3 regions of the Nitrospirillum amazonense genome follow, and region 1 is predicted to be linked to each of the others. Evidence: riboswitches for the same ligand, from Rfam matches in the RefSeq annotation. Region 1 holds a riboswitch; each other region holds the start of a gene.
The links. Region 1 has a riboswitch for cobalamin ahead of cobU (bifunctional adenosylcobinamide kinase/adenosylcobinamide-phosphate guanylyltransferase). Riboswitches for the same ligand answer to the same signal wherever they lie in the genome.

Region 1 (9,557 bases):
GCGGACCACGACATACAGGCCGAATCCGCACGCCAGAAGCGGCTTGAACCACGTGGTGGTGGCCACGTGCAGGCCTCGCGTCCAGACGTGGGTGGTCAGCGCGAAGCACAGCAGCACCAGCATCCAGCCCAGCGCCCGGTTGCGGCGGACATGAAATTCCCAGCCCGCCAGGGCGCCGGCGACCAGCGCCATGTCGCCGAAATGGCCAAGGACCGTACGCGGGTTGAACAGCAGCAGATACGTGACCATCAAGGCCGCCACGGTGGCGGCGGCCTTGGGGGCCGGCAGGCGGCTGACGGTGCCGCGGGCCAGGGTCAGCACGGCGATGCCGGCCAGGGCGCGGATAACGGTCTGGGCCATCAGGTCCAGTGGCAGGCCCAGGGTGGCCAGGCCATTGGCGAAATCGTGCCAGACGCCGCCGCCGGGGTTGGCGCTGCTCATGGTCTTGCGCACGAGCTGGCCATATTCGCCCAGGGCGTAGCCGGGGTCCCAGTGCGTCAGGGGCAGGGCCAGGGCCGCCGTCAGCCACAGCGCCAGGGACAGACGCAGGCGGGGCCACAGGGCGAAGGCCAGCATGACCAGGGCCAGGGCCTGGGGCTTGAACGCGCCGGCCAGTACCAGCAGGAACGCGGCGCGGCGCCACCGGCCTTCCGCCACGTCCGCCAGGCCGGCCAGCATCAGGCCCAGCATCAGGAATTCGGTCTGGGCGCCCCGCAGATCCACCACGCCGATGGGCAGCGCCGCCAGCAGGGCCACGCCGAACAGGCGCTGCCAATCGGTGCCCTGACGTTTCGCCGGCGCCAGCAGGCGGCACAGCCGGGCCACGCCCCACCAGCAGACGGCCAGCAGGCTCAGACGCCACAGCGCATCGCCCAGCAGCGGCGGCAGATAGGCCCACGGGGTGAACAGCACGGCGCTGGATGGCAGGTAAAGGAAGCCGTTGATGCCATCCTCGTAAATCTCAGCGCCCTGCCACCAGGCCCAGGTGGCCTCGGCGTAGATGTGGAATTCAGAAACGAACCGTCCACTAATCACCTGCGCCTCGATCACCACCAGGGCGATCGCCCAAAGGGCGAGGCCGAGCACCAGCGGGCGGGCCAGGGAAGGAAGTGGCGGGCGAACCATGCTGCAGAATAACCTATCTCATAGGTAATAGGCTCTATGGTCTATGCCTACCACCTTTGTGCTCAAGGTCAAGTGCCAAGGCTTGGCCGTTGCATATTTAAGATAAAATGTCGCGACGCCGCCCTTGCCCGGCACGGGCGATTGCCGTAAGGCTGCCATCGCCGACGGTTCCGCAGGTCCGCCTGTGGATGAAAAGGGAACGTGGTGGGGATGCGCGGCATCCGACTCCATGGCTGCCCCCGCAACTGTGAACGGCGAGCGCCGCCCACCCCGCCGCACGGGGAATGGCCACTGGGTTCCCAACGGAACCTGGGAAGGCTGGGCCGGCGCCGTGACCCGTGAGCCAGGAGACCTGCCGCCGGTGGCATTCGCATGGTCGCGGGGGCGGGGTGTCCCGGCGGAACCGGTCAGCGGCGCGGCGGGTCCCAGGGGCCCCGTGGCCGCTCGGTCTCGTCGACAGGTAATCCCCTCCTTCCGGCTGGTCTTGGCCTCTGATACCACGGGTGCATGAGGCCGGTGGGATGGAACTGACTGATGACGCATGAGCACACGGCCGTCCCTGGCGTCACTCTGGTCCTGGGCGGGGCCCGCTCCGGCAAAAGCCGCTTCGCCGAGGGGCTGGTGACCGCCCTGCCCGGGCCCTGGACCTATATCGCCACCGCCCAGGCCTGGGACGACGAGATGCGCGACCGCATCGGCCGCCACCAGGCCGACCGCGTGCCCGGCTGGACGACGGTGGAGGCGCCGCTGGACCTTGCCGGCGCGCTGGCCGCCCCCGGCGACGGGCCGGTCCTGGTCGATTGCCTGACGCTATGGCTGACCAACGTCATGCTGGCCGACCGCGACGTGGTCGCCGCCGTCGCCACGCTGGAGGGGGCGCTGGCCGCCCGTACGGGCGCCACCGTCCTGGTGGGGAATGAGGTAGGCATGGGCATCGTGCCGGAGAACGCGCTGGCCCGCGCCTTCCGCGACCACGCCGGCCGGCTGCACCAGCGCCTGGCGGCCACGGCGTCGCAGGTGTTCCTGACGGTGGCGGGCCTACCCCTGAAAGTGAAATAAGAGCGGAAGGAGGTAGCCATGGCCGATCTTGAGTCCCCGGATGACGAAGGCGCCCGCCATCGCGAGAAGATGCAGAAGCGCAAGGCCGTGCAGGACGCCCGTGTCGCCCAGGCCACCCGGGAGAAGGGCCTGCTGATGGTCCACACGGGCCCCGGCAAGGGCAAGACCACGGCGGCGCTGGGCATGATGCTGCGTACCGCCGGGTATGGCCTGCGCGTGGGTTTCATCCAGTTCGTGAAGGGCAACTGGGCGACGGGCGAGCAGACGGCGCTGACGCGCTTTTCCGACCTGATCGACCACCATGTGATGGGCGAGGGCTTCACCTGGGATACCCAGGACAAGGAGCGGGACATCGCCGCCGCCGTCCGCGCGTGGGAACTGGGCCGCCGCATGCTGGCCGACCCGCAGTACCACCTGGTGGTGCTGGATGAGATCAACATCGTGCTGCGCTACGGCTACCTGGATGTGGCCGATGTTCTGGCCGGGCTGAACGCCCGCCTGCCCGACACCCATGTCCTGGTCACCGGCCGCAACGCCAAGCCCGAGATCATCGAGGCTGCCGACCTGGTGACGGAGTTTCAGGCGGTGAAACATCCTTTCCAGGCCGGCATCAAGGCGCAGCGCGGGATCGACTTCTGATGGCCGACCGCACCGCCGGGGGCGCCCGCGCCCTGATGATCCAGGGCACCGGTTCGGACGTGGGCAAGTCGCTGCTGGTGGCGGCCCTGGCCCGGGCCTATACCCGGCGCGGCCTGCGGGTGCGCCCGTTCAAGCCGCAGAACATGTCCAACAACGCCGCCGTGACACCGGACGGGGGGGAGATCGGCCGCGCCCAGGCGCTGCAGGCCCGCGCCTGCGGTGTCGCGCCCTCGGTGGACATGAACCCGGTGCTGCTGAAGCCGCAGACGGACCTGGGCGCGCAACTGGTGCTGCGCGGCCGCGTGCTGGGCAATGCTCAGGCCTCGGCCTACCAGCGCCGCAAGGGGGAACTGCTGCCGGCCGTGCTGGAAAGCTTCCACCGCCTGCGGGGGGAGTGCGACCTGGTGGTGGTGGAAGGGGCGGGCAGCCCGGCGGAAACCAACCTGCGCGCCGGGGACATTGCCAACATGGGCTTCGCCCGCGCGGCCGGTGTACCGGTGGTATTGGCCGGCGACATCGACCGGGGTGGGGTCATCGCCAGCCTGGTGGGCACCCATCGCGTGCTGGACGTGGAGGATCGCGCCCAGATCCGCGGCTTCCTGATCAACAAGTTCCGCGGTGACGTCCGCTTGTTCGAAAAGGGCGTGACGGAGATCGAGGCCCGCACCAGCTGGCCCTGCTTCGGCGTCATGCCGCACCAGCCGGCGGCAGCCCGCCTGCCGGCCGAGGACGGCATGGACTTGGCCCACTGGGCGAAACGCGCCTCCGGTGGAGCCTTGCGCGTCGCCGTGCCCATGCTGTCGCGCATCGCCAATTTCGACGACCTCGACCCCCTGCGGCTGGAGCCGGGCGTTACGGTGGTGATGGTGCCCCCCGGCCGGCCCCTGCCGGGCGACGCCCACGGCGTCATCCTGCCGGGGTCCAAGGCCACCCTGGCCGACCTGGCCTTCTTCCGCGCGCAGGGGTGGGACATCGACCTGGCGGGCCATGTGCGTCGGGGGGGCTGGGTGCTGGGCCTGTGCGGCGGCTATCAGATGCTGGGCCGGACGGTTGCCGACCCCGACGGCATCGAGGGGCCGCCCGGCATCGCCGCCGGCCTGGGCTACCTGGACGTGGAAACCGTGCTGGCCCCGGCCAAGACCCTGCGCGCGGTGACGGGCCACGACGCCGCCAGCGGGTCGGCCCTCACGGGGTATGAAATGCACCTGGGTGTGACCCAGGGGCCGGACCGCGCCCGGCCGCTGCTGTATCTGGAGGCGGAGGGTGGCGAGGCGGTGGCGGAGGGGGCGGTCAGCCTTGATGGCCGCATCGCCGGCACTTATGTCCACGGCCTGTTCGGCCATGACGCCCAGCGGGCGGCATGGCTGCGGCGATGGAACGTGGCGCCCGGCCTCGATAGTTATGACGGCACGGTGGAGGCGGCGCTCGATGAGTTGGCCGAGGCCGCCGAACGCCACCTGGATCTCGACGCACTATGGGCCATCAGCCGATGACCGCTCCCGACAGGCCGTGCCCCGACTTCGACGCAGACTTCCGGGCCCACTTCCGTGACCTACTGGTCTGGCGGCGCGACGTGCGGCGTTTCCGCACCGATCCGCTGCCCGATGGATTGCTGGAACGGCTGCTCGACCTGGCCTGCCTGGCGCCGTCCGTGGGCCTCAGCCAGCCCTGGCGCTTCGTCCGGGTGGACGATCCCGCCCGCCGCGACGCCGTGCGGATGGAATTCGAGCGCTGCAACGCCGAGGCGCTGGCCGCCCAGGCGCAGGATCGCGCCCGCCTGTACGCCCGCCTGAAGCTGGCGGGCCTGCGCGAGGCGCCCTGCCACCTGGCGGTGTTCGTCGATCCCGACCCGACGCAAGGCGCCGGCCTGGGCCGCCGCACCATGCCCGAGACCCTGGCCTATTCCGCCGTCGCGGCCATCCAGACGCTGTGGCTGGCAGCGCGGGCGGAGGGGATCGGCCTCGGCTGGGTTTCCATCCTGCGGCCAGAGGTGATGAACGGCCTGCTGGCGGTGCCGGCCGAGTGGCGCCTGGTGGGCTATCTTTGCATCGGCTACCCCGCCGAGCCGGACGACGTGCCCGAACTGGAACGCGCCCACTGGGAACAGCGGCATCCACTGTCCGACGTGCTGTTTCAGAGATGAGGGGGATGGCTTTTTTGCCCTCAAATGCCGGGCGGCCGCATCCGCGGGTTTGGCTTCCCCGCATTTCCGTCCTAGCTTATCCAGGCGGCGATCAGCGCCAAGCCCCACAGCAGGGCCAGGCTGCGGCGGTAAAGGCTGAGGCCGGCCTCGATGTCGGCGGCGGTGGCCTCGGCCCGGCCGTCGCCCATCCAGTGGTCGTCCACCCGCACATCGCCATAGGTGCGGGGACCGGCCAGGCGCAGGCCCAGGGCGCCCGCCATGGCGGCCTCCGGCCAGCCGGCGTTGGGGCTGCGGTGATGGCCGGCGTCACGGCGGACGGCAACCAACGCCGCCTTGGCCCCGGCGGGGCCGCGCGTCCAGGCCGCCAGCACCAGCAGCAGGGCCGTCAGGCGCGAGGCCGGCAGGTTCACCACGTCGTCCAGCCGGGCGGCCGCCCAGCCATAGGCCTCATGCCGGGGGGTGCGATGGCCCACCATGCTGTCGGCGGTGTTGATGGCCTTGTACGCCAGCACTCCCGGCAGGCCACCCACCGCCAGCCAGAAGGCCGGCGCCACCACCCCGTCGGAAAAGTTCTCCGCCAGGCTTTCGATGGCGGCGCGGGCCACGCCGGCCTCATCCAGGCTGGCGGGGTTGCGGCCGACGATGTGCGATACCGCCTCCCGCCCGCCCTCCAGCCCGCGCTGGCGCAACGCGCGCGGCACGGCGGCGACGAAGCGGTGCAGGCTGCGCTGGGCCAGCAGGCTGCTGGCCACCAAGCCCATCGCCACGGTTCCCCAAAGGCCACCCAGGCGCGCCAGCAAGGATTGCAGCAGGACGCCGACGGCCAGCGCCACCCCCACCAGCACCAGCTCGGCCAGGATGCCGGCCGCCTTGCGCCAGGCCACCGGCCGTTCGGCCTGGTTCCAGGCGTGGTCCAGCCCGCTGATCAGGGCACCGATCCACACCACCGGATGGCGGATGCGGGCATACAGGGCGTCGGGATAGCCCAGCAGGGCCTCCAGCGCCAAGGCGGCCAGGGCCAGCCAGGGCAGGACGGGGTAAAGGGTGGGGAAGACGCTCATGATGTCTGGGGTTTAGCATGATGACGCCCGAAATCCAGATCCGTCATGGCGGCGACCTGACCCAGGCGGTGTCCCTGTTCCCCGATGCACCCGGCCCCTGGGTCGATCTCAGCACCGGTATCAATCCCTGGCCCTATCCCTTGCCCCCCATCCCGCCCGTCGCCTGGACGGGCTTGCCCACGCGCGGTGACCTGCGGGCGCTGCTGGCGGCGGCGGCCTTGGCTTATGGCGCGCCGGGGCCGGACAGCCTGGTGGCGGCACCGGGATCGGAGCTGCTGATCCAAACCCTGCCGCGTCTGCGCGCCGCCGGGGAGGTGGCCATCGTCGGCCCCACCTATGGCGACCACGCCCGTGCGTGGGCCGCCGCCGGCCATGCCGTGCGTACCGTGACGGCACCTGAGGACGCGGTAGACGCCGCCGACGTGGTGGTGCTGTGCAACCCCAACAACCCCGATGGTCGCGCCTGGGAGGTGGGTGACCTGCTGGATCGGGCCGCCCGTCTGGCTGCGCGCGGCGGCTGGCTGGTGGTGGACGAGGCCTACGCCGACCTGGACCCCACGCGCAGCCTGTGCCCGCACGCGGGTGCGCCGGGGCTGGTCATCCTGCGATCCTTCGGCAAGTTCTTCGGCCTGGGCGGTGTGCGCCTGGGTTTCGTCCTGGCGCCGCCGGCGCTGCTGGACGCGGTGCGCCTGGCGCTGGGGTCCTGGGCCGTCAGCGGCCCCGCGCTGGCGGTGGGCGCGGCGGCACTGGCCGACCTGGGCTGGCAGGCCACCATGCGGCGCCGGCTGAGCGCTGCGGCGGAGGCGCTGGACAATGTGCTGCGGGCCGGGGGCCTGCGCGTTATCGGCGGCACGGCGCTGTATCGGCTGGTGGATGCCGGTGACGCCGCCGCCCTTTGGCGGCACCTGGCCCAGGCCGGCCTGTGGACGCGGCCCTTTCCGGAACACGCTGGCTGCCAGGCCTGGCTGCGCCTGGGCCTGGCAGCGGACGTCGGCGCGCTGGACCGCCTGGCGGCGGCGCTGGCGGCAACCTAAAGGCGCGTGCTCTACCGGTCGAACCAGTATTTGTCCGGCAGGGCGGCCGTCTCCGGCGACTGGACCGGGTTGGGAATGTCGATGCGCCGGCGGGTGTCCAGGTGCGCCTCGGCCAGCAGCTTCCGGATGGCAGGGTGCCCGTTGAAGTATTTCAGGAAGGAGCCATCATCGTAGGCGCGGCGCAGCCCCTCCTCGATGGTCGCGGCCAGGGCCTCGTCCTTCTTGTTGGTGAAGAAATACAGCGGCAGCCGATAGACCAGCAGCAGGCTGTCCTCCACCGCCAAATCCGGGCAGTCGGCGGCATGCGCCGCTAGCTCGGCATAGATTTCACTGGCGCTGCGGGGGAAATAGTCCAGGCGTCCCTGCTGCATGAGGCGGAACAGCAGGTCATAGCGGAAGGTCTCGACCGGCAGCCCGGCTGCCTGGAAGATGTCCACGTCGGTCCAGCCCAGGCCCTGGCCCGCCGTCAGCTGGCGCAGGTCGTCCAGGCTCTGCACGGCGGTGAAACGGGGCTGGTCCTGCCGGCGGATGATGAACAGGCGATAGCCCAGCAGGCCCCGGTAGAGGGGGATACGGATGGGACGCAGCTCGCGCTCCAGTTCCGCGTTGCTGCCCACCCAGGCAAGGTTGATGACGGCACCCGTCTTCAGCGCCGCCACGGCCCGGGTGCGTTCCATCAGGGTGTCGCTGGATTGCAGGGTGTAGCGGACGCCCATCTCATCCAGCGCCAGGCGCAGCAGGCCCAGCGGATAGTCGGCACGGGGGTCGTCGCCGGATTCCACGTATCGGGGGTAGATGATGGAAAGCCGCGGGGCGCTGGCCTCGTTCTCCACCGCGCCGGCCATGGCACGCCGATTCCAAGCCTGGGCACAAACCAGGACCACGAACGCGACCGTGGCCAGGCGCCAGGCCCGGACGGCGCTGCGGACATGCGACATGCTTCCTCCCGACCGGCGGCGCCTCTTAATGCGGGCGCCGTTCGGATGGGACCATGTTCCGGCTGGGCGCCGGTTTTGGCAACGGGGCGTAAGGTTGGGGTGGTGTAAGGTGGGGATCAGGCCGTGATGTCGGCCCACCGCGCATCGGCAGCCTTGACCAAGTCGGCCGGGGCCAGCGCCAGTTGCAGGCCCCGGCGCCCGCCGTTGACGATGATCTCCGAGAGCGTTTCGGCCGACCGGTCCAGAAAGGTGGGCAGCGTGCGCCGCTGGCCCAGGGGGCTGATGCCGCCCACGACATAGCCGCTGCTGCGCTCCGCCACCGCCTGGGGCGCCAGGTCCGACTTCTTGGCCTTGGCCGCCGCTGCCAGTGCCTTTAAGTCCAGGCGCGCTCCGGCCGGGATGATGGCGCACGCCAAGCCCCCCGGCCCGCCCTCCAGCTGGCAGACCAGGGTTTTGTAGACCAGGGCGGGATCCAGGCCCAGCGCCTCCGCCGCGGCCAGGCCAATGGCGGCGGCGTTGGGGTCGTAGTCGTATTCCAGCAGGCGGTAGGGGACACCCGCCGCCTCCACCGCGCGCACCGCCGGTGTTCCCTTGGTCGCCATGGTTCCTCATCCCCCTTTCAGTCGGGGGCAGCGTATCAAATCCCGGCGCCGTCGATGAAATTGTAAATGTCGAAGGATGCCAGGCCCTTGGCGATGTCGTTCACCGCCTTTTGCGCCTGGGGCAGGCGGCCGCCCAGGGTGATGAAGCCGTGCACCATGTCGGGATAGACGGTGTGCAGCACGGGCACCCCGCTGCCGGCCAGGCGGGCGGCATACTGCCGCCCCTCATCCTGCAGCACGTCCAGGCCGGCGGTCAGGATGACAGCGGGTGGCAGGCTGGCCAAGCTGCCGGCCAGAAGGGGCGACAGGCGCCAGTCATTGCGATCGGCGCCGTTCGCGTAGTTGTCCACGTACCACAGGTACTGCTCCCGGCTCATGAGATAGCCGTTGGCGCGGCGGTGGTGGGACGGACGGTCGGCGTTGAGATCGGTGCAGGGATAGATCAGCACCTGGGTCTTCAGGTGCGGCCCGCCCTCGTCCCGTGCCTTCAGCGCCAGCACGGCAGCCAGGTTGCCACCGGCGCTGTCGCCGGCCACGCCGATGGCCAGCGGGTCGATGGCCAGGCGCTCCGCGCTGGCAGCCAGCCAGGTCAGGGCGGCCCAGGCGTCGTCCAGGGCGGCGGGATAGGGATGTTCCGGCGCCAGGCGGTAGTCCACCGCCACCACCGTGTGGCCGGAGGCCGCCGCCAACTGGCGGCACAGGATGTCATGGCTTTCCAGATTGCCGATGGTCCAGCCGCCGCCGTGCAGGAACAACAGCGCCGGAACCGGCCGCCAGCCGAAATTGGCGCGATAGATGCGCACCCGCAGGGGGCCGCCCGGCCCGCCGATGATCTGGTCCATGACCGAGGCCAGGGCCGGCGGCTCCGGCGCCAGGGGGCGGCGGCTTTCCACATAGCCGGAACGCAAGGCGTCCAAGGGGATATCGCGATACCGGGGCGGTCCGATCTCCCGCAG
Region 2 (9,557 bases), on a different contig from region 1:
CTCGACATGGCATTTCTTGGCATGGGCAAAGTCGTCTATGGTCCTTTATCTGCTTATGGCGTAATTGCGTCGATTGTTGGAAATATTTCGTACAGGAATGTCAGTTGGTTTGCCACCGAGCAGGGTTTATTTGACGGTGACAGCACCCGCTCCATTCGATATCTGAGAGCAGCTAATGCAGGTGCTATAGCCAACTTCGCCGAGGACATTCCCTTATCCGCTGACGATAGTGCCCTTGCCTACCGTATTAGCACAGCTTTGGCTAGCATTTCACCACATGACGCGTTGTTGTTGGCTGCACGCGGTTTAGCCATGCGCTTCTGTAGTTACGCATACCCCGCGTGGGTAGCTGACTATGGGCATTTTCTTTTTAGCGTCAAACATGCGGCCACCCGCGCGGGCGACGACGACGCCGCGCATTTGATTGAAGTACTTGAAAATATAATCACGAAAAGAATTGTTGTCCCGCTTCCCGAAAAAGAGGATAAGTCAGTTGTCAGTTTGATCTCCATCGCCATTCTCAGCGCTAATGGAGATGTGTGTGGCGACGCGCGCTATTACGAAAGTGCGATGGGGCTGGCCAGCAAGTTCGGTATCAATACGCGGGGAATAATTCTTAGATCTGCTAACCTTCTCCTGCATGACAAAAAAATTGAAGAAGCGATCGCAAAATTCCAATCTGCAATAGATGCGGATCCCAAATATGCTGATTCGTGGCACCTGCTTTCAATGGCTTATCACGCACATCGCCAACTAGCGTTGGCGATAGGTGCTGCGAAAAAGGCGACCGAGCTAGACGCCGAACAGGGGCGATATTGGTACCATCTCTCCCTTTTCCTAAAAGAAAATGGTGATTTAGATGATGCCGTGAAAGCGTGCAAGCGAGCATGCACCATAGAGCCGGATAATGCCACATTTTCTAGAATCTTAGACGAGATATAAATAGTCGCGACAAATGGAAGGCTGGAGCAACAAATGATAAGGCTTTGCAGCGCTTGTTCCAGATTGATCCTGTTAACAGCCTTATTTTTTTCTACTTCACCGGTGGCTCGTGCTGCCGATGCATCGGCGGCCAGCGGCCTGAATGTTTTAGCCTTTGGTGCAGATCCCACGGGCAGAATAGACAGCACCTCAGCGATCAAGCAAGCAATTGAAAGTGCCTGTTCTAGGAATTCCGTAGAGACGCCTGGCATTATCAGCGTTCCGAGTGGCTCATATAAGATTTCCGGCGTGATAACAATTAACTGTAGCAACATTACAATCACCGGAGCCGGTAAGGGCAATACAACTTTCTTTCCCACGCATGCAGGCGATGTTTTTTTTGCCGAAAACCTAGGGCCTGGCCCTCATCTTTATTCTATAAATTTCCGGGACTTCCAAATATATAGAACTGACAATCCGCCATCTGGATCAGGTATTCATTATAGGAAAGTTGCAGGTGGTACGATAGATCACGTGGCTGTTGTTGGGGAATTTTCCGGAATTGAAATTGAGTCTTCTATTAGTTTATTCTTCAGTGATATTGATCCTGGCGGTGATAACACTACTCCATTATCGCGGCTGTGGTGGGTGCATCGAGCCGGACCTAACGAGGAAAACCCCTCAGAGAATTTCATCGTAAACAGTAATTCACGCGCCTTACACCGCGGTAGCTACACCTATGGCCTGCTCTTGCAAGACACCGATGGTTTTAACATGGCCAACTATCATCTGGGCTTTACAAAGGGGCCCGCCCTCGAGATCAAAGCGCAGTATCCGACGGACATCGTTGTCGGCCTGACGTTTTCTAACGGCGGGTTTGATGAAGCGCAATACTGTATCCATTCTACTCGCGCGCCAGGCGACACCGGCGCTCGGGAAGCTTGGAATTTTAATGGTGTTCTCTGCGAATTGTCCGACCTCGATGGTTTCCATAACGACGATCCCCGGTTGATTAATGTGACGGCCGTGGGCTCAGCCTTCTTTTTGAACGGCCGCCACGGCGTCAACTTATCCGCTGGATCCGGTTTCAAATTGGGGCAGTCCATTTTCAACGCCAACAACCGTGAGAACCGCGGTGGCAGCCATGTCGTCCTTTCCGGCACGGTGACTGATGTCAACCTGGACGGGTGTAGTTTTGTTCGTAACAACGGACGCAACCCGGTGGACTACGACGTCATTCTCGCCGACCAAGCCGACCAGATAAGCGTTCAAACCAGCAAGCATGCCGGTGCCGCCAAGGGAGACATCGATAACCGTACCGGCGGTCGGCATATCGCCCTATCCGCCCTTTATTCGGAACGCGCAGAAAACGCGGGAACCGGTAAGTCGCTGGCCGGAACCACACTGCCGATCGGCGGTTCCCATTTGGCTCCTGGGTCATGCGCCAGCGGCGCTGTAGCCATTCCGGGCGCTCGGACCGACATGACCGCCATCGCTAGCCCTGCAGCGGGCGACGCCGGTGACGGATTCCAGATTCGTGCCTTTGTGTCTGAACCCGGCATGGTAATAGTGAAAGTCTGCGCCCTTACCGAGGCGATACCAGCGACAGTCCGTTACAATGTTCGCGTGCTGGAATAAGCTTTAGGGAATTGATTATCAAACGCCCGAATAAACCTTCCCACGTCCGTCGGCGTGCCTAACAGGCTGTTGAAAAAGCCTGTGGCTGCCTGAGTTTCAGCATGATTATAGGATGGCCCGCCCCTCTCGAAGCGATGGGTTAAGATCGCAGACTGGGCTGCTGCCGGCTTGGATGACACCGGGATAAGCTCGGTTAAGCTACCCCAGCGTTTCGTTCGAAGTCCACCGGGCTGAGGTAGCCCAGGGTCGAATGTCTGCGTGTCGGATTATAGAAGCGTTTGATGTAGTCGAAGACGTCGGCTCTGGCCTGGTTCCTCGACTGATAGACCGCCCTGGCCACCCGTTCGGCTTTGAGTGACGAGAAGAAGCTTTCCATGGCGGCATTTTAGCTTCGCTGGCCCTAACGGGCTCCCATACGTCGCCCGCCCGGCTCATGGAACAGGTGACGCCGTTGTCGGTGAGCAGGCGCTGGAACTGCTGGCTGGTGTATTGGCTGCCCTGGTCGGAATGATGCAGCACCGCCCTGGGTTTTCCCCGTCGCCATAAGGCCATGACCAATGCATCGGCGACCAACTGGGCAGTCATGGTGTCGCTCATCGACCAGCCGACGACGCGGCGGGAATAGAGTCGACCCCGACGCGGTCGATGACGTCATGGCCGTATTTGGCGACGACGTGGAAGAGGTCGTAGACGATCTCGGCTTGTGGACAACGCGCACGCACCTCATTGGCGTAGGCGGCGTTCATGTCCATGGCCACGGCCTTGATGCGGCGGCAGCCTTCCTCCCCCAACAGGTCGAAGAAGGGACGAATGCCTTCGCGCGAACGCTCGCGGCCAACCCACAGCACCCGCCGGGTGCGGGGCTCGATCACCACCGCGGCATAGCGGTGGCCGCGCTGGATGGCGAACTCATCCATCGCCAACACGCTGATCCCGCTGAGGTCTACCGGATCGAGGGATCGTTGCAACGCACGTTTGTCGATCTCCTTGACCGTGTGCCAGTCCAGCCCGAAGAACGCGGCCACCTGCTTCACCGGCAGGGCACGGCAGAGGCGGACCACGCTCTCCGCCAAACGCCGGGTCACCCGGGCATGGCGCTCCAGCCAATCCAGTCGTTCCAGCCGGGGGCCGCACTGCCCGCACAGAACACGCCGGCGCGGCACCGATATCCACGTCGCCGCATCCAAGATCGGAAGGTCCCGGACAACGCGCGTCTCAATGTCGTGAACACGCTCGCTCGCCTGGCCACAACCGTCGCAGATCATCGGCGAACAGGACGGTCGGCCAAGATATATCCAAACCGCCGGCTGCTCACCCGAGCGGCGTTCCACTGTCTCGACCCGGTAGCCTTCCCACCCAACGAGACATGACGTAGCTTCTCTATCGGGCAACGGCGCCCCCCCTGGCAGTCTGTGATGTTTGGCGACTACCAGTCTGTCAGAACGCGCCGTTGTCCGCCTCTACCCGCTAATCCGCGATGAACTTTTTTTCACGCGCTGCCGGGGAAGCCGCCGTGCGAAAATCATTGATCCCTAGCCCTCATGCAGCGCACTGTCGGCCCACCGACGGTGCCCCGGTCGCCGGCCGGATTTCCCACCGGCAGCTGGAGATAATAGGGAATCCGGTTCAAGGCCGGAGCTGCCCCCGCAACTGTGCGCGGTAGGTGCCAATACCCCCGGGCCGATAGGTCCGCGAGGAGCCGCCACTGGCCCGGGCCACCGCCCCGGCCGGGAAGGCAGGAGACGCGCCATGAACCGCAAGCCAGGAGACCTCCCGTCACGAGGTCCACATCTGGTCCGCCGGAGATGGCGGAGAGAGGGAAGTTTCGCCATGGCCCGCCCGCCCCCGCACGCGCGCCTTCCAAACGTCTTCGGCCTAAAACGGCCCCGCCCCGCATCCGCGGCCGCCAATGCGCCTGCCGGGCGCGACCGCCCCCTTTGAAAGCGAGCCCATGCCTACCCCCACCGCCAAAATCCCCGCCACCGTCATCACCGGCTTCCTCGGTGCCGGCAAGACCACGCTGATCCGCGGGCTGCTGCAGAACCCGGGAGGCCGCAAGCTGGCGCTGATCATCAACGAGTTCGGCGACGTCGGTGTGGACGGCGCGGTGCTCAAGGGCTGCGGCGACGCGGCCTGCCCGGAGGATCGAGTGATCGAACTGGCCAACGGCTGCCTGTGCTGCACCGTGGCGGACGATTTCGTGCCGGCGCTGGAAACGCTGCTGAACCGCGCCGATCCGCCGGACCACATTATCATCGAGACCAGCGGCCTGGCCCTGCCCAAGCCGCTGGTGCGCGCCTTCACCTGGCCCGCGGTGCGCTCGCGTGTTACGGTGGACGGCGTGGTGGCGGTGGTGGCGGCCGATGCCGTGGCCGAGGGCCGGTTCGCGCCCGATGCCGAGGCCCTGGCCCGGCAGAAGGCTGCCATGGAGGCCGGCGACGCCACGGTGGAGCACGAAACCCCGGTGCAGGAGGTGTTCGAGGATCAGGTGCTCTGCGCCGACCTGATCCTGGTCAGCAAGACCGACCTGGTGGACGAGGCGGGCCTGGCCGCCGTGGCCGACACGGTGAAGGCCCTGCGGCCCACCGCCCCGCCCCTGGTACGCGTGGCCCATGGCGATGTCGACCCCAATGTGCTGCTGGGCCTGTCGGCTGCGGCCGAAGCGGACCTCGACGCCCGCGTCAGCCACCACGATGGCGAGGAAGACCATGACCACGACGACTTCACCAGCTTCGTGGCCGAATTGCCATCCCAGGCCGATCCGGAGGCCCTGGTCCGCCGGCTGGGCGAGATCACCCAGCGCTTCGGCATACTGCGCCTGAAGGGCTTCATCGATGTGCCGGGCAAGCCCATGCGCCTGCTGGTGCAGGGTGTGGGCCCCCGCATCCAGACCAGCTACGATCGGCTGTGGGGGCCGGACGAGGTACGGCGCAGCCGCCTGGTGGTGATCGGTGAGACGGGCCTGGACAAGGCGGCCATCGAGGCGGCGCTGGCCGCCTGATTGGCCGCGCGGGTGGGGCATGGGCGCAAAGCGGTGCCCTGCCCAATCCCGCTGTTGACCCATCCCGCTGTTGAATTGACGGCGTATAGGGGCTAGAGCGGCATAAAGCTGGCTTTTCGTCTTTCAGTGTCGTCACACGGGTTCCGCCCCTCCCATGCACCTGTTGCCCACCCAGGCCGAGGATCTGCTGGCATCCCCCCAAGCCGAGGATTTGGGGCAGACGCCGGCGGAGTGCGTGTTGCTGTCCTTTTCCGACAGTGACCTGTCGGCGGCGGCCGCCGCCTACCACGCCGTGGGTAATGTTCCCTGGCGGCCCACGCTGCGCCTGGCCAACCTGATGCGCCTGGGGCATCCGCTATCCGTCGATATGTATGTTGAGGCGGTGGTGTCGCGCGCCCGTCTGGTGGTGCTGCGCCTGAACGGTGGCGCCGGCTATTGGCGCTATGGGCTCGAGCAGGTGGCGGAGACCTGCCGGGCCCGGGGCATCGCCCTGGCCGTAGTGCCCGGGGAGGCCAAGGCAGATCCCAGCCTGGAGGCCGCCGGCACCGTGGATCATGCCACCGCCCGCCGCCTGTGGCGCTGCTTCGTGGAGGGCGGGCCGGAGAACACGGTCCGGTTCCTGGCCGAGGCCGCCCAATTGCTGGGACGGCAGCCGCCCGCCGACCTGCTGGCGGGCGAGCCCATGCCTCTGCCCCGCTATGGCCGTCATGAAGGCTGGCGGCCGTCGGCACCCGTCGCGGGACCAGCGGCGGCGCTGGTTTTCTACCGATCGCACTTGCAGGCCGGCAATCTGGCAGCGCTTCACGCCTTGGCCGACGCCCTGGCCCGGCGCGGCCTGGCGCCCCACCTCTATTACGCGGCCAGCCTGAAGGAAGTTCGGGCGGCCCAGTGGCTGGCGGCCGAGCTTAGGGCCTTGCGACCGGCCGTGGTGCTGAACGCCACCGGCTTCTCTGCCCGCCAAGGTACGGAGGACTCCTCCCCCCTCGACGCCGCCGGCGCGCCGGTCCTGCAGGCTGTGCTGTCCACGGGCACGGAGGCGCTGTGGGAAAAGGCACGCGCCGGCCTGGGCCCCGCCGACCTGGCCATGAATGTGGTACTGCCGGAGATGGATGGCCGGCTGCAAGGCCCCGCCATCGCCTTCAAGGCGGCCGCCGACTGGGACGCCGCCCTGGAATACGCCCCGACCTTGAGCCGCCCCCGTGCCGACCGGGTGGACGCGCTGGCCGACAAGGCAGCCGCCTGGGCCCGTCTGGCCGCCACCCCGCGGGCGGGGCGACGCGTGGCCCTGGTGCTGTCCGATTATCCTGCCCGCGGCGGCACCGGCTTGGCGCTGGGCCTGGACACGCCGGCCAGCACCCTGGCGATGCTGGCAGCTCTGGCCGGTGCCGGCTATGGGGTGGCCGAGAGGCCGGCCGACGGCGCCGCCCTGATGGCCGCCCTGCGCCGGGCCCTCGACGGCGGCGCGCCGGGCCTAAGCCTGGTCGATTATGCCCGACTGATGCAGCCCGCGGCCCTGGCCGCCATCACCGCCCGGTGGGGGGCCCCCTCAACCGACCCTCTGGCGCGCGACGGAGCGCTGCGCTTTCGCATCCAGTCCTGCGGCAATGTATTAGTGGCGGTCCAGCCCAGCCGGGGGCATGGCGCTATCGACAGCGCCGCCCACCATGACCCCGATACCCCGCCCAGCCACGGCTATGCCGCCTTTCACCTGTGGCTGCGCCATGTGGTGGATATCCATGCCCTGGTGCAGGTGGGCGCCCATGGCACGCTGGAATGGTTGCCGGGCAAAGCCGTGGCGCTGTCGGCCAACTGCTGGCCGGAGCGGTTGGCCGGCCCCCTGCCCGTCCTCTACCCCTACATCGCCACCAACCCAGGCGAAGGCGTGCAGGCCCGCCGCCGCCTGGGCGCCGTGCTGGTAGGCCACCTGCCGCCGCCGCCCGTGCCGGCGGGGCTGCACGGCGATTTGGCGGCCCTGGAGCAGGCGCTGGACGAATACGCGCAGGCGCAGAGCCTGGACCCGCGCCGCCTGCCCACCCTGCGGGCCCGTATCCGCGACCTGGCCTGGGAGGCCGGCGTCACCCGTGACCTGAACCTGCCGGCCGATCTGGCCACGGGGGACCTTCCCGATGAGGCCCTGGCCCGGCTGGATGCCCATCTTTGCGACATCAAGGAGATGCAGATCCGCGATGGGCTGCATGTCTTCGGGGCGGCGCCGGACGACGGCGCCCAGGCCGCCTTCCTGGCCGCCATGGCGCGTTTCCCCCGCCGTGATCAGCCATCCATGACCGAGGCGCTGGCCCGCGACCTGGGCTTGGCCGGCACGCTGGAGGACCTGTTCACGGCCGACGCCGCGACGCCCTGGCCCCATCCCCTGCCGGCCCTGCTGGCGGAGCGGACGGGCACCGGTCCGTCCATTGGGCGAGTGCGGGCGGCGCTGGATGGCCTGGTGCGGGAGCTGGTGTCAGGCCAGATTGTTCCGAACCCGGAATGGCAAAGGGCCACAGCGGCCCTTACCGCTCTGCGGGCCGAGGTGGCGCCCCCGCTGGCCACCAGCGGTCCAGCGGAGATGGCGGCCCTGCTGGCCGGCCTGGATGGCCGCTTCGTCGCCCCAGGCCCCGGTGGGTCGCCCGCGCGCGGCCGGGCCGACGTGCTGCCTACCGGCCGCAACCTCTACGCCATCGACCCCCGCGCCGTGCCCACACCCAGCGCCTGGGCCCTGGGCTGGAAGGGGGCGGATGCCGTGCTGACGCGCCATCTGCAGGACCAAGGCGACTGGCCGCGCCAACTGGTGGTGGATTGCTGGGGCAGCCCCACCCTGCGCACCGGCGGGGAAGAGCTGGCCCAGGCCCTGGCCCTGATGGGCGTACGTCCCGTGTGGGAGGCCGGCAGCGGCCGGGTGACGGGCGTGGAGGTGTTGCCGGCCACCGTGCTGGGCCGGCCGCGCGTGGATGTGACCCTGCGCATCTCCGGCCTGTTCCGCGACATGTTCCCGGCGCAGCTGGCGCTGTTCGACCAGGCGGCGCGCAAGGTCGCCGGGCTGGAGGAGCCGGGCGCCGTCAATCCCCTGGCAGCGGCCGTGCGCGCCGACCGCGACGCCCTGGTGGCCGGCGGCATGGATAGGGCGGAGGCTGACCGCCGAGCGACCGCCCGCGTCTTCGGCGCCGCCCCTGGCGGCTATGGCACCGGCCTGGCGCAACCGTTGGCCACCGGCGACTGGCAGGCCCGCGACCAGCTGGGCACCGCCTATCTCGACACCGGTTGCCACGCCTATGGCCTGGGCCTGGACGGCGTGGCCCTGCCCGCCCTGTTCCGCCGCCGCGTGGGCCTGGCCGACGCCCTGGTCCATATCCAGGACCAACGCGAAACCGACGTGCTGGACAACGACGGCATGACCCAGTTCGAGGGCGGGTTCGCCGCCGCCGCCGGCCTGCTGGGCAGCGATCCCGTCCTCTATCATGTCGACAGCGCCGAGCCGGAGCGCATCACGCCACGCACCCTGGCGGAGGAGGCCGCCCGCGTGGTGCGCGGCCGCGCCGCCAACCCACGCTGGATCGACGGGCAACGCCGCCATGGCCACAGCGGGGCCGCCAACCTGGCTCGCACGGTGGATGGCGCCGTGGCCCTGGCGGCACTGACGGACGCCGTGCGATCCTACCAGGTGGACAGCCTCTATGATGCCTATGTGGCGGACAGCGAAACCTGGGCCTTCCTGTCGGACAGCAACCCTGACGCCGCCCGGCAAATCTTGGACCGGTTCCAGGAGGCTTTGCAGCGCGGCCTGTGGCATCCCCGACGCAATTCCACGCCCGAGGATCTGACGCGCCTGCGGGAGGAATTGGCATGAGGGCCCCCATCAATCCGCCACGTGTGCGGGGCGCCTGCCCCGGCGCACTGGTGCCCATGGCAGTGGCCGACGGCCTGCTGGTGCGCCTGCGTATTCCCGGCGGCAGGCTGCCGGGGCCGATGGCGGCGGCGATCTGCGGCTTGGCGGAGCGTC
Region 3 (9,557 bases), on a different contig from region 1:
GCCGCCGTTCTGGCCGATCTTGAGGATGGGTGCCTGGTGGCAACGCCGTTATGCGACGTCGACACCGACAGCACGACCGTCGACCTGGTGACCCGCCTGGGACGCCAACTGCCCCACGCTGCCACGCTGGCCCTGTCGCTGTTGGAACAACAGGTACACCGCTGGGGCCAGTGCGGTGGCTATCAGGGGGGCGCCGCCGTCACCGCGCCGATGGCGGCTGTCCACGGCCGGGCTGAGCGCCACGTAGGGCTGGAGGCCGTCGCCTGAGCCTGTACGCCGCCATGGTCAGGGAAGGGGGCGGCCAGGGAAAGGGCGGGGTCGCCGGGTCCGCCCCTTCGCGCGCGGATGATGCCGGTGCGGATCATCCTCTCCCTCGGCTGATACGTACCGACACGCCGTCGATGATGGCGGGAACGGGGGCGGAGGGCTTGTCCACCTGCACCGTGATGGTGTCGATGCGGGGGAATTCATCCAACAGGGTGCCGGCCACCGCCTCCGCTACCGCCTCGATGGTCATGAAGCGCCGGGCGGTGGCGACACGAGAGGTGGCCGCCGTCAGCTTGGCATAACACACGCTCAAATCCCAATCGTCGGCCTTGCCCGCCACCGACAGGTCCAGCGTACAGTCCAGCGAGATGTAGAAGCGCTGGCCCAGCTTGGCCTCTTCCGCCGTTAGGCCGTGGTGGGCGTAGATGGCGATGCGGTGGACCAGGATGTGATCGGTCATGGGGTAGTTTCCTCTCAGGGCCGGGGTCAACGCCGCTGGGTCCCGCACACTGGGCCCGGCACAGGCTGCCCTTTCCCCGGTGCGCTGTCACGGCCGTTCCGTCACGCCTTGCCCTGCCTGCGCTGTGGCATAAATGTGGGCATGTGATTTGGCTGTTGCGCCGGGGAAGGGGCCATCGCAGGGTGGCGCCCTCCGTCCTAATGGCCATCCCCCAGCGGGTTCTCCCGTAAAACCGGATCGTATGCCCATGCCTGCCGCCCCCGCCGGGACTCTCGCCGCTCACCGCCAGCGTTTGCGCCTGGATTGCCCCGTCGTCTTCCCCGGATTCCGCGCCCTGACCCCGGCGGAGGAGTTCCGGGCGGTGGCCGACTGGTGCGACGCGAACGGCGTCACCCATGACCAGTACGGCCAGGGCGACCTGCTGATGGCGTTCGAGGGCACGGTGGCGGGTCTGCTGGGCAAGGAGGCGGCCGCCTTCATGCCCAGTGGCGTCATGGCCCAGCTGATCGCCATGCGGCTGTGGACCGAGGTCAGCGGCGTGCCCCGCTTCGGCATGCCCCACACCTCCCACCTCGCCCTGCATGAGGAAGAGGCTTACCAGGCCCTGTTCAACTTCCACGGCGTGCCGGTGGGTGATCGCCGCCGGCCCATCCTGGCCCGCGACCTGGCGGCCGTGTCCCAGCCGTTGGCCTGCCTGCTGGTGGAACTGCCCTTGCGCGAGATCGGCGGCCAGCTGCCGGATTGGGACGAGCTGCAGGCCCTGAAGGAGTTGGCGCGATCGCGCCAGCTGCCGCTGCACATGGATGGCGCCCGCCTGTGGGAAAGCCGCGCCTATTACGGCCGCAGCTATGCCGAGATCGCCGCCGGCTTCGCCTCGGTCTACGTCTCGGTCTACAAGGGCATCGGCGGCGTCGCCGGGGCCGTGCTGGCCGGTGATGCCGATTTCATCGCCAACGCCCGGCTGTGGCAGCGGCGCCTGGGCGGCACTCTGGTCCGGCAGAGCCCTATGGTGGCCACCGCCGCCATGCGGTTCGAGACGCGACTGGCCCTGATGGACGCCTGCTACCGCCGCACCCTGGATCTGGCGGCAGGCCTGGCCGGCATTCCCGGTGTCCGCCTGAACCCCGCCGTGCCGCAGACCAACATGCTGCACATCTTCTTCGACCGCCCGGCGGAGGAGGTGGCGGAGACGCGGGACGCCATCGCCGGCGACGAGGGCCGCTGGGTGGCGGGGGAAATCCGCCCCACCGACGTGCCGGGCTGGAGCGTGACGGAGCTGTATGTCGGCGACACCCTGCTGGGCCTCGACAATGCGCAGGTGCTGCCCTACTTCACGCGGCTGGTGGGCGCCTAACGGAACTCCCGCGTGTCCACGCCGGCGGCGCGCACGGTCCAGTGCCGGTGCCAGCGCAGATCGGTCAGCGACAGCGGCGCGATGTCCAGGCGCCAGAAGGCCTGCGGCGGCGCCTCCAGCACGACGGCCACCGCCATGCGGATCACGGCCGGGTGGGTGACGGCCAGGGTGTGCCCCTCCGCCGTCCCATGCTCCAGCCACCGCGCCACCCGCGCCCGCAGCTGCGCCAGCGACTCAGCCCCATGGGGGCGGGCCTCCGGATCGCCTAACCACGCGCCCACCGCGTCCGCCTCATGGGCCGACAGGTCGGCCAAGCTGCGGCCCTGCCAGTCGCCCACGTTCAGGTCGGCCAGAGCCGTGTCCTCATGCGCCTCCACCCTCAGGGCGCCGGCCAGCGCGTCCGCGGTCTGCCGTGCGCGGACCTCCGGCGCCGTCCAAAGGCGATCCACCTTACGCAGGGCGCGCACCTCCGCCAGCAGGGAGGCTTGGGCCAGGCCGGCTTCCTCTGCCGCTTCGTCCGCCCGGGGGAAGACGGCGTCACGCTGGGCCCGGGTGGGGGCGTGGGCCAGCAGGGTCAGGCGGCCGATGACATTGGGGGCTGTCATGGAGATAGTCCTTGAATGCGGTACGGCCCCTCCCTACCATCAATGGATCGCCCGCGCATGGGGGAAGCCGGTGCAAATCCGGCACGGTCGCGCCACTGTAACCGAACGCCCAGGCCTTTCCAGGGCGTGCGGAAGCCAGACCCCCCGTCGCATGACACAGACCGCATACGGGACGCGTAATCCCAGGGAGCGTTTTTTATGGCCCACGCCACCACCCATTCCGGCACCCCCGCCGTTGCCCTGCCGGTGATCTCCGCCGCTGAACTGCTGCCCTGGGCCGTGTTCGGCGGGCTGCTGCTGGTGCTGATGGTCTATTTCGTGGGGGCGGAGCAGGGCGCCACCTCCCTGATCCAGGGCCGTGAGGTGCATGAGTTCGTGCACGACGCCCGCCACCTGCTGGGCTTCCCCTGCCACTGAGGCGGGAGGACCCTCGCCATCATGGTTGGAATTTATCTCGCCCGCGGGATGCTCATCGGCATCCTGGCGGGTTTGCTTGCCTTCGGCGTGGCCACGCTGATCGGTGAGCCGCCGGTCGAACGCGCCATCGCCTTCGAGGCGGCCCAGGCGACGGGGGAGCATGAGCATCATGACGCGGCCGCCAGCCCTGACACCGTTGAGGCGGGGCACAGCCATCATCATCATGACGCCCAGGCGGCGGATGAGGAGGAAGAGCTGTTCAGCCGTGGCACGCAGGGCGGCTGGGGCCTGCTGACCGGTCTGCTGGTCTATGGCGCCGCCGTGGGTGGCATGTTCGCCCTGACCTATGCCTACGCCCAGGGCCGCATGGGCACCCTGGGGCCGCGTGGCCTGGCCGCCATTCTGGCACTCCTGGGTTTCCTGGCCGTGGTTCTGGTGCCGGCCTTCAAGTATCCGGCCAACCCCCCGGCGGTGGGCAATCCTGACTCCATCCAGCAGCGCACCGCCCTGTTCTTCATCCTGCTGATCCTGTCCGTCGCCGCCATGGCGGCGGCCGTGGTCACGGCCCGCCGGTTGGCCGCCCGCTGGGGCATCTGGAACGCCGGCCTCGCCGGCGGCGCCCTGTTCCTGGCGGTCATGATCGCGGCGGGCTATGCCCTGCCCGAGGTGAACGAGGTGCCGGAGACATTCCCGGCCCAGCTGCTGTGGCGTTTCCGCATCGCCTCCTGGGGCATCCATGCCGCCCTGTGGGCGGCGCTGGGACTTGGCTTTGGCTGGCTGTGCGAACGGGCGCAGTCCCGCGACCTTCAGGCCCTGCGCCGGGGTGATCGGCCGGCGCTGTTCTGATCAGTTTTGGCCCGTAGCCGCCATCTGGTCGATGAGGGTTTTCCAGGCGGCCACCGGTCCGCCGTCCCCATAGCCTCGGTACGAACTGGCGAAGCCAAGGTCGAAACCATAGCTGATGCTCACCACCAAGTGAGTGGTGGGAGCCAGGGTCCCCGCCTTCAGCACGGCGGCGGCGACATGGGCCAGTTCGCGGCGCTGGTCTTGGGCTGGCACCGGTATGCGCAAGCGGGCGCTGACGGCCACGAATTCCGATGGCAAGGCAGGTGCCGCGCTGCCGGAAACATTCACTACCCGCATTGTTTTTTGCTGCGTGACGCCCACGGTCATGACCTCTGACAGGGAATCAACTGCGGCGTAGATGGGCAGTAGGGTGGGGCCGAAAAAGCGTACGAACACCACCGGTGTCGCCGCCAGCAAGGCTGCTGGGACGGCCAGTCCCATCAGGACGCGGCGGCTGGGCCAAGTGAGATTTGCTGGGACTGAGGCCGACGCCGCCGTCACCGTGCAGGACCCACACAGCAGGTCATGCAGGCTGCGGCGGCTGGGCCGGTTGAACAGGAACAGGTAGAAGGTCGTCATGCCGCTGGCCAGGAGGACCAGGCCGATGGCCCATCCCAGGATCTGGGCCGATCGGTCGTTGGACAGGGCCGCCAGGGCGTAGACGTTCAGGAACCAAGGGGCGGTCAGAACCGCCGCCCGCACCAGCGCTGTGCCTGGGTCCAGCAGGTGGCCATCTATCCCTGTCACCCGCACCTTCAGCAGACGCTTGCCCAAGGTCTGGCCCTTAGCTATGCGGCTGTTCTGCACGCCGAAATAGAGAATGGCCAGGCCCCAGCCGACCATCCGGCCGGCGATGCCCAAGGCTGCCATCTGGTCGAAGAACAGCGTGCCCAGTGCATAGCCTGCAACCATCAGCACTACGGTATCCGCTAGGAAAGCAAAAAGCCGGCGCCAGAATCCGGCATAGGCGTCCGCTGAAGTCTCAGGTGTGGCGTTCGCCCCGCCGCCGTTGTCATCATCCCCAGACATCATCCTCTCCCGGCCTTTCATCCACTTAAACGTACAAATCCACAATCACCTTATGTCACAGCGTGTAAGGGGTCACCAGCCGGGCCGACAATTGGAAGGCAGCCATACGGGGGCCGGCGATGACAGCGGTACGCCGCACCTCGTAAGAAGGAAGTCCCCTACCAGAATCGCCCCCATGTCCATCGCCGTCTTCGCCATCGTCCTGTTCGCGGCCCTGCTGCATGCCACCTGGAACGCCCTGGTGAAGGGGGCGGGGGACAAGCTGATGGCGGCCGTCCTGGTGGCGGGCGGCGCGGCCCTCATCGCCATCGTGACGCTGCCCTTCCTGCCCCTGCCGGCGGCGGCCAGCTGGCCCTATCTGGTGACGTCCAGCGTCCTGCAGATCCTTTACCTGACCCTGGTTGCCCGCGCCTATCATGTCGCGGACATGAGCCAGACCTATCCCCTGATGCGGGGGACGGCGCCGCTGCTGGTGGCGCTGGTCAGCGGGCTGTGGCTGCATGAGGCGCTGTCCCTTCACGCCCTGCTGGGGGTCGGTGTGATCTGCGCCGGCATTCTCAGCATGGCGTGGGTGGGCCGGCGCGGTGGGCCGGGCGGCGGCACCACCGGCACCCGCCTGGCACTGCTGACCGCCGTGGTTATCGCCGGTTACACCCTGGTTGACGGCCACGGCGTCCGCCTGTCGGGCGCGCCCGCGTCTTATGTGCTGTGGGGTGTGCTGCTCAACGGCGTGCCGCTGGTGGCTTGGGCGTTGCTGGCCCGGCGCCGGACATTCCTGCAGCACGTCATCCGCCAATGGCCGCGGGGTCTGGTGGGCGGCGCCGGCACCCTGATCTCCTATGGCCTGGCCCTGTGGGCGATGACGGTGGCCCCGGTGGCCGTCATCGCTGCCCTGCGCGAAAGCTCCATCCTGTTCGGCACCGCCATCGCCGGCCTGGTGCTGAAGGAGCGGGTGGGCCCTCGCCGCCTGGCCGCCGCTTGCCTCATCGCCGTGGGCGCCATGGTGTTGCGCCTGGCGTGAGGCGGGCGGCGGAACGACCGCCTTAGGCGGCGCGGGCCAGCCCGGCCTCGTCCCAGCCGCTGCCGCGATGCCAGCGCGCGGTGATACGCCCGCGTTCCAGGGCGAACAGGGTCAGCCAGCCGTTGTCGAACAGCGCCCGCACCTCCTCGTGGCGGGCCAGCACCTCGGCGATGGCGTGCCGGGGCGCCTCCACCAGGACCGACAGGCGCAGGGGCGCGTGGGCCAGGCGCTCGCCGTCGTGAACGGCTTGCCAGGGCAGGCCGGTGCGCAGCGTGCCGCCGTTGCCCTCCACCACGCCGATGCCGGCGGTGACATTGTGGATGAGCTTGTCCCCGCCGCCGAACAGCGTGGGCGCCACGGCCGACCCGTAATATTGCAGGCTGATCCAGCTGGCCACCACCACCGGCGCCGTCAGGATCAATTCCAGGGTGGCGAAGTCGCGATCCGCCCGCCAGTCGTAGGAATGCAGGAAGGCCCGGCCCTTCAGGTTGCCGCAGGCGGTCACGGCGCGCGGGGCGGCGACGAAGGCGGCGCACCCGGCCAGCCCCCATTCCGGCCGGATCTCCGCCCAGTTGCGGGCGCGGGCCGACAGCGATGCCGCGCTGGCGCCGGGAAGGCGGGCCGCCCGTTCCAGGCGCACCTGGCGCCCCGCCCGGTCCAGCCAATCGCGGGCGCGGCGGATGTCCGCCTCATGATCCCGGCCGGCACTATCAGTATACAAGGTGACGCGGTCGGTGACCGTGTCATGCAGGCCGGCCAGGAACAGGGTGTCGGCCGGCAGGTCGATGCCATGGGCGGGCAGGCCCGCCCGCGTCTCCGGATCGTTCAGCAAGCCCGCCAGCAGGCGGGCGGAGACATCGCCCGGATGACCACCGCAGGCGCCGCAGTGATAGGCGCTGTGGTGCGGATTGTTGTGCAGCGTTGCGCCATGGCCGATCAACAGCACCAAGCGCGCGTGTCCTTTCGTCAGCGACATGGCTTTCAGCACCTGTGCCGCAGTCGCCGCCTTCACATCCACCGACAGGGCGGGCGTGAAGGCCGGCGCCGGGTCGGTTCCATGCGCTCGGCCCAGCCCCAGGGTGTCGCGCAACAATTTCAGGGCGTACAAGGGTCCCGCCGATTCCACGAAGGCGAAGGAGGATACCGCCGCCTGGCGGAACCGTCCCAGGGCGCGGGCGGAGCGGGTGGCGATGCGCCGCTGCCGGTCTTGGGCGGGTGGCAGGGGAACGCTGGAGCGCAGGCGGGGCGGCAACAGGACGGGCAGCCGCGCCTCTGTCAGGTCGGACGCGGCCGGACGGTGCTCCACGGGCAGGCCGAAGAAGCCGGCAAAGCCCAGCGTGCCGATGCCGGTGTCCTGGTTTTCCAAGGCCCGGCGGAACGGTTCCGACCGCACGTCGATGCAGAACGCGGCCTGCAACAGAGGCCGGTCCCCGGAAGTGGCCGTATCGGCTCCCCCCAGCACCGTGTCCAGCCCCCGCTGATAGGCCATTTCCGCCGCCTGCTGCAGGATGGTGTCGGCCACCAGGTCGGCGTCCGGCGTCACCGGCTGCGCGTGGGCGGCCAGCACCTCCGCCCAGGCCGGGGCCACAGCCGGCACATGGGCCAGCAGGGCCTCTTCCCATACCAGGCGGATTGCCAGCAGATCGGCCAGCGTGCCGTCGCCATCGCCCGCCAGCTCGGCTTGCCATTGCAGCCATCGCGCATGCTGGGCCCAGCCCCCAAGGTCGGTCAGCAGCCGGTGGAAGGCCGTCTCCGCCGCCTCGGCCGTGAGGTCCAGCGCGGCGGCGGCACGCAGCAGGGCGCGGCCTGGGGTGTCCGGGCAATTGGCGACATGACGGCAGAACCCCGTCAGGCCGGCCAGCTCGGGCGTCAGGTCATGGGTTGCCCATTCCCGCCAGGCGGCGAAGGCCGATGATCCCGGGGCCGGCGTCCACAGGGCCTGTCCCCGGTCGAAATGACCCGCCGCCCACAGCCCCAGGCAGCGGCGGATGATCGCGGGCCAGTCGGTGCCGGTGGCGCGCGCCGCCAGATCCGCGATGGTGGGCAACGCCTGCGGCGTGGGCTGGTCCTGATGGGCCAGTGCCGTCAGGGCGGTTCCGTGGGCCGGCTTGCCCGGATGGGGGCAGGCGGCCAGTGCCGCCGCCAGGTCGCTGGCGGTGATCTCCCCCGTGGCGATCATGGCGGCGTAATCCGCGCGGTTGCGGGTCAGGCGGACCCCGGCGACACGGGCCAGCCGGGCGGCGGCCTGCGCCAAATCTTCCCCGGTCTGGCCCAGGAAGGGATTGACGGCCACCGTGGCGTCCAAGGGAAAGGCGGGCGGGATGGCGCGCATCGCCGCCTCGGCCGCCGCGAACAGGGCCTTGGCCGGTGCCGGCGCGATGTCGGGCTGATCGTGAAACATGGTGTCGTCTCCCGTGGTGACTGTCGTCAGGACCGGACGGTGCGGAAGCCGCCGATCAGCCGGTCTAGTGCGGCGTTGAGATAGAACCCGTTGGCGATATGGACTCGCAGGCCCGCCGCCGCCGGATGGTGAGCCCAGTGGGGGAACAGCGCCTGCGCCACCGCCACCCCGCAGAAGGAGGTGACGGTCAGCCCGATCAGCGCCCATTCCAGCGCCCCCGCCACCGGCGGGGCGGGCAGGGTGCCACCGGCCGCATGCACAGCCAGCGCCTGCAGCCCGAAGTAGGAGAGGGTGACGGCGGTGGAGGCGACCAGCGTGCGCTGGGTCAACGCCCGGGGTGCGGCGTCCGCCAGCCCTTGCGCCACCAGATAGGCGACGCCCGACACCAGGATCAGGCCCAGGGCCAGCGCCTGCGGCGACTTCGGCCCGGCCAGCAGGGTGAAGCCGACGGCGGCCAGACTGTAGAGAGCCAGCGCCAGCCCGAAGGCGCGGATCACCGCTCCGACACCGGGGGTCGCCACCGGACCGGGGCGCCGGGTGGCCTGCACCGCCCGAATGGCCCCGCCGGAGGACAGGAAGGCGTGCGCCTTGTAGAGCGAGTGCGCCAGGATGTGCAGCATCGCGACGGGCCACAGGCCCAGCCCGCATTGCAGCAGCATGAAGCCCATCTGTGCCACCGTGGACCAGGCCAGGGCCGTCTTGACTGCGCTCTGTGTCAGCATGACCAAGGCGCCGAACAGGGCGGTGAACCCACCCAGCATCACCAGTGCCGCCATGGCCCCCGGGCTGGCCTGCACCAACCAGGCCAGGCGGATCAGCAGCAGCCCGCCGCTGTTGATGATGCCGGCATGCAGCAGGGCCGACACAGGCGTCGGCGCCTCCATCACCTCGGTCAGCCAGCCATGCAGGGGGAAGGCGGCCGTCTTCAGCAAGGCGGCCAGGACCAGCAGGCCTGCGGCCCCCTCAGCGGCCGGGGGAAGCGGTGCCAGCCGGGCGGCGGCTTCGATCGTCGCGATGTCCATGGTGCCATAGGCGAGCCACAGCAGGCCGGTGGCCATGATCAGCGCGACGTCGCCGGCCCCCCAGACCAGGGTGAATTTCGTGGCCGCGCGCCGCGCCGGCGCCCGGTCGGGGAAGAACAGCAGCAACTGGCGCAG

Region 2: it holds a riboswitch for cobalamin, as region 1 does, so the genes downstream of both, cobW (cobalamin biosynthesis protein CobW) here and cobU (bifunctional adenosylcobinamide kinase/adenosylcobinamide-phosphate guanylyltransferase) in region 1, are expected to answer to the same signal.
Region 3: it holds a riboswitch for cobalamin, as region 1 does, so the genes downstream of both, P5F91_RS19150 (CbtB domain-containing protein) here and cobU (bifunctional adenosylcobinamide kinase/adenosylcobinamide-phosphate guanylyltransferase) in region 1, are expected to answer to the same signal.

The regions. Positions count from the first base shown of each region.
Region 1 covers NZ_JARPAF010000001.1:49,329-58,885, forward strand. The annotation lists gene P5F91_RS00210 (glycosyltransferase 87 family protein) at 1-1,125, opposite strand, end outside; cobalamin riboswitch at 1,274-1,499, shown strand; gene cobU (bifunctional adenosylcobinamide kinase/adenosylcobinamide-phosphate guanylyltransferase) at 1,660-2,184, shown strand; gene cobO (cob(I)yrinic acid a,c-diamide adenosyltransferase) at 2,203-2,823, shown strand; gene P5F91_RS00225 (cobyric acid synthase) at 2,823-4,316, shown strand; gene bluB (5,6-dimethylbenzimidazole synthase) at 4,313-4,966, shown strand; gene cbiB (adenosylcobinamide-phosphate synthase CbiB) at 5,038-6,027, opposite strand; gene cobD (threonine-phosphate decarboxylase CobD) at 6,045-7,061, shown strand; gene P5F91_RS00245 (substrate-binding periplasmic protein) at 7,073-7,999, opposite strand; gene ybaK (Cys-tRNA(Pro) deacylase) at 8,116-8,601, opposite strand; gene P5F91_RS00255 (alpha/beta hydrolase) at 8,637-9,557, opposite strand, start outside.
Region 2 covers NZ_JARPAF010000003.1:200,443-209,999, reverse strand. The annotation lists gene P5F91_RS19375 (tetratricopeptide repeat protein) at 1-942, shown strand, start outside; gene P5F91_RS19370 (glycosyl hydrolase family 28-related protein) at 976-2,559, shown strand; partial or broken gene P5F91_RS19365 (IS3 family transposase) at 2,753-3,186, opposite strand; gene P5F91_RS19360 (ISL3 family transposase) at 3,153-3,824, opposite strand; cobalamin riboswitch at 4,128-4,351, shown strand; gene cobW (cobalamin biosynthesis protein CobW) at 4,511-5,560, shown strand; gene cobN (cobaltochelatase subunit CobN) at 5,715-9,404, shown strand; gene cobG (precorrin-3B synthase) at 9,401-9,557, shown strand, end outside.
Region 3 covers NZ_JARPAF010000003.1:156,802-166,358, forward strand. The annotation lists gene P5F91_RS19130 (LysR family transcriptional regulator) at 1-267, shown strand, start outside; gene folB (dihydroneopterin aldolase) at 362-727, opposite strand; gene P5F91_RS19140 (threonine aldolase family protein) at 975-2,081, shown strand; gene P5F91_RS19145 (histidine phosphatase family protein) at 2,078-2,686, opposite strand; cobalamin riboswitch at 2,688-2,852, shown strand; gene P5F91_RS19150 (CbtB domain-containing protein) at 2,885-3,103, shown strand; gene P5F91_RS19155 (CbtA family protein) at 3,125-3,949, shown strand; gene P5F91_RS19160 (RDD family protein) at 3,950-4,999, opposite strand; gene P5F91_RS19165 (EamA family transporter) at 5,154-5,999, shown strand; gene P5F91_RS19170 (YbcC family protein) at 6,022-8,400, opposite strand; gene P5F91_RS19175 (proton-conducting transporter transmembrane domain-containing protein) at 8,427-9,557, opposite strand, start outside.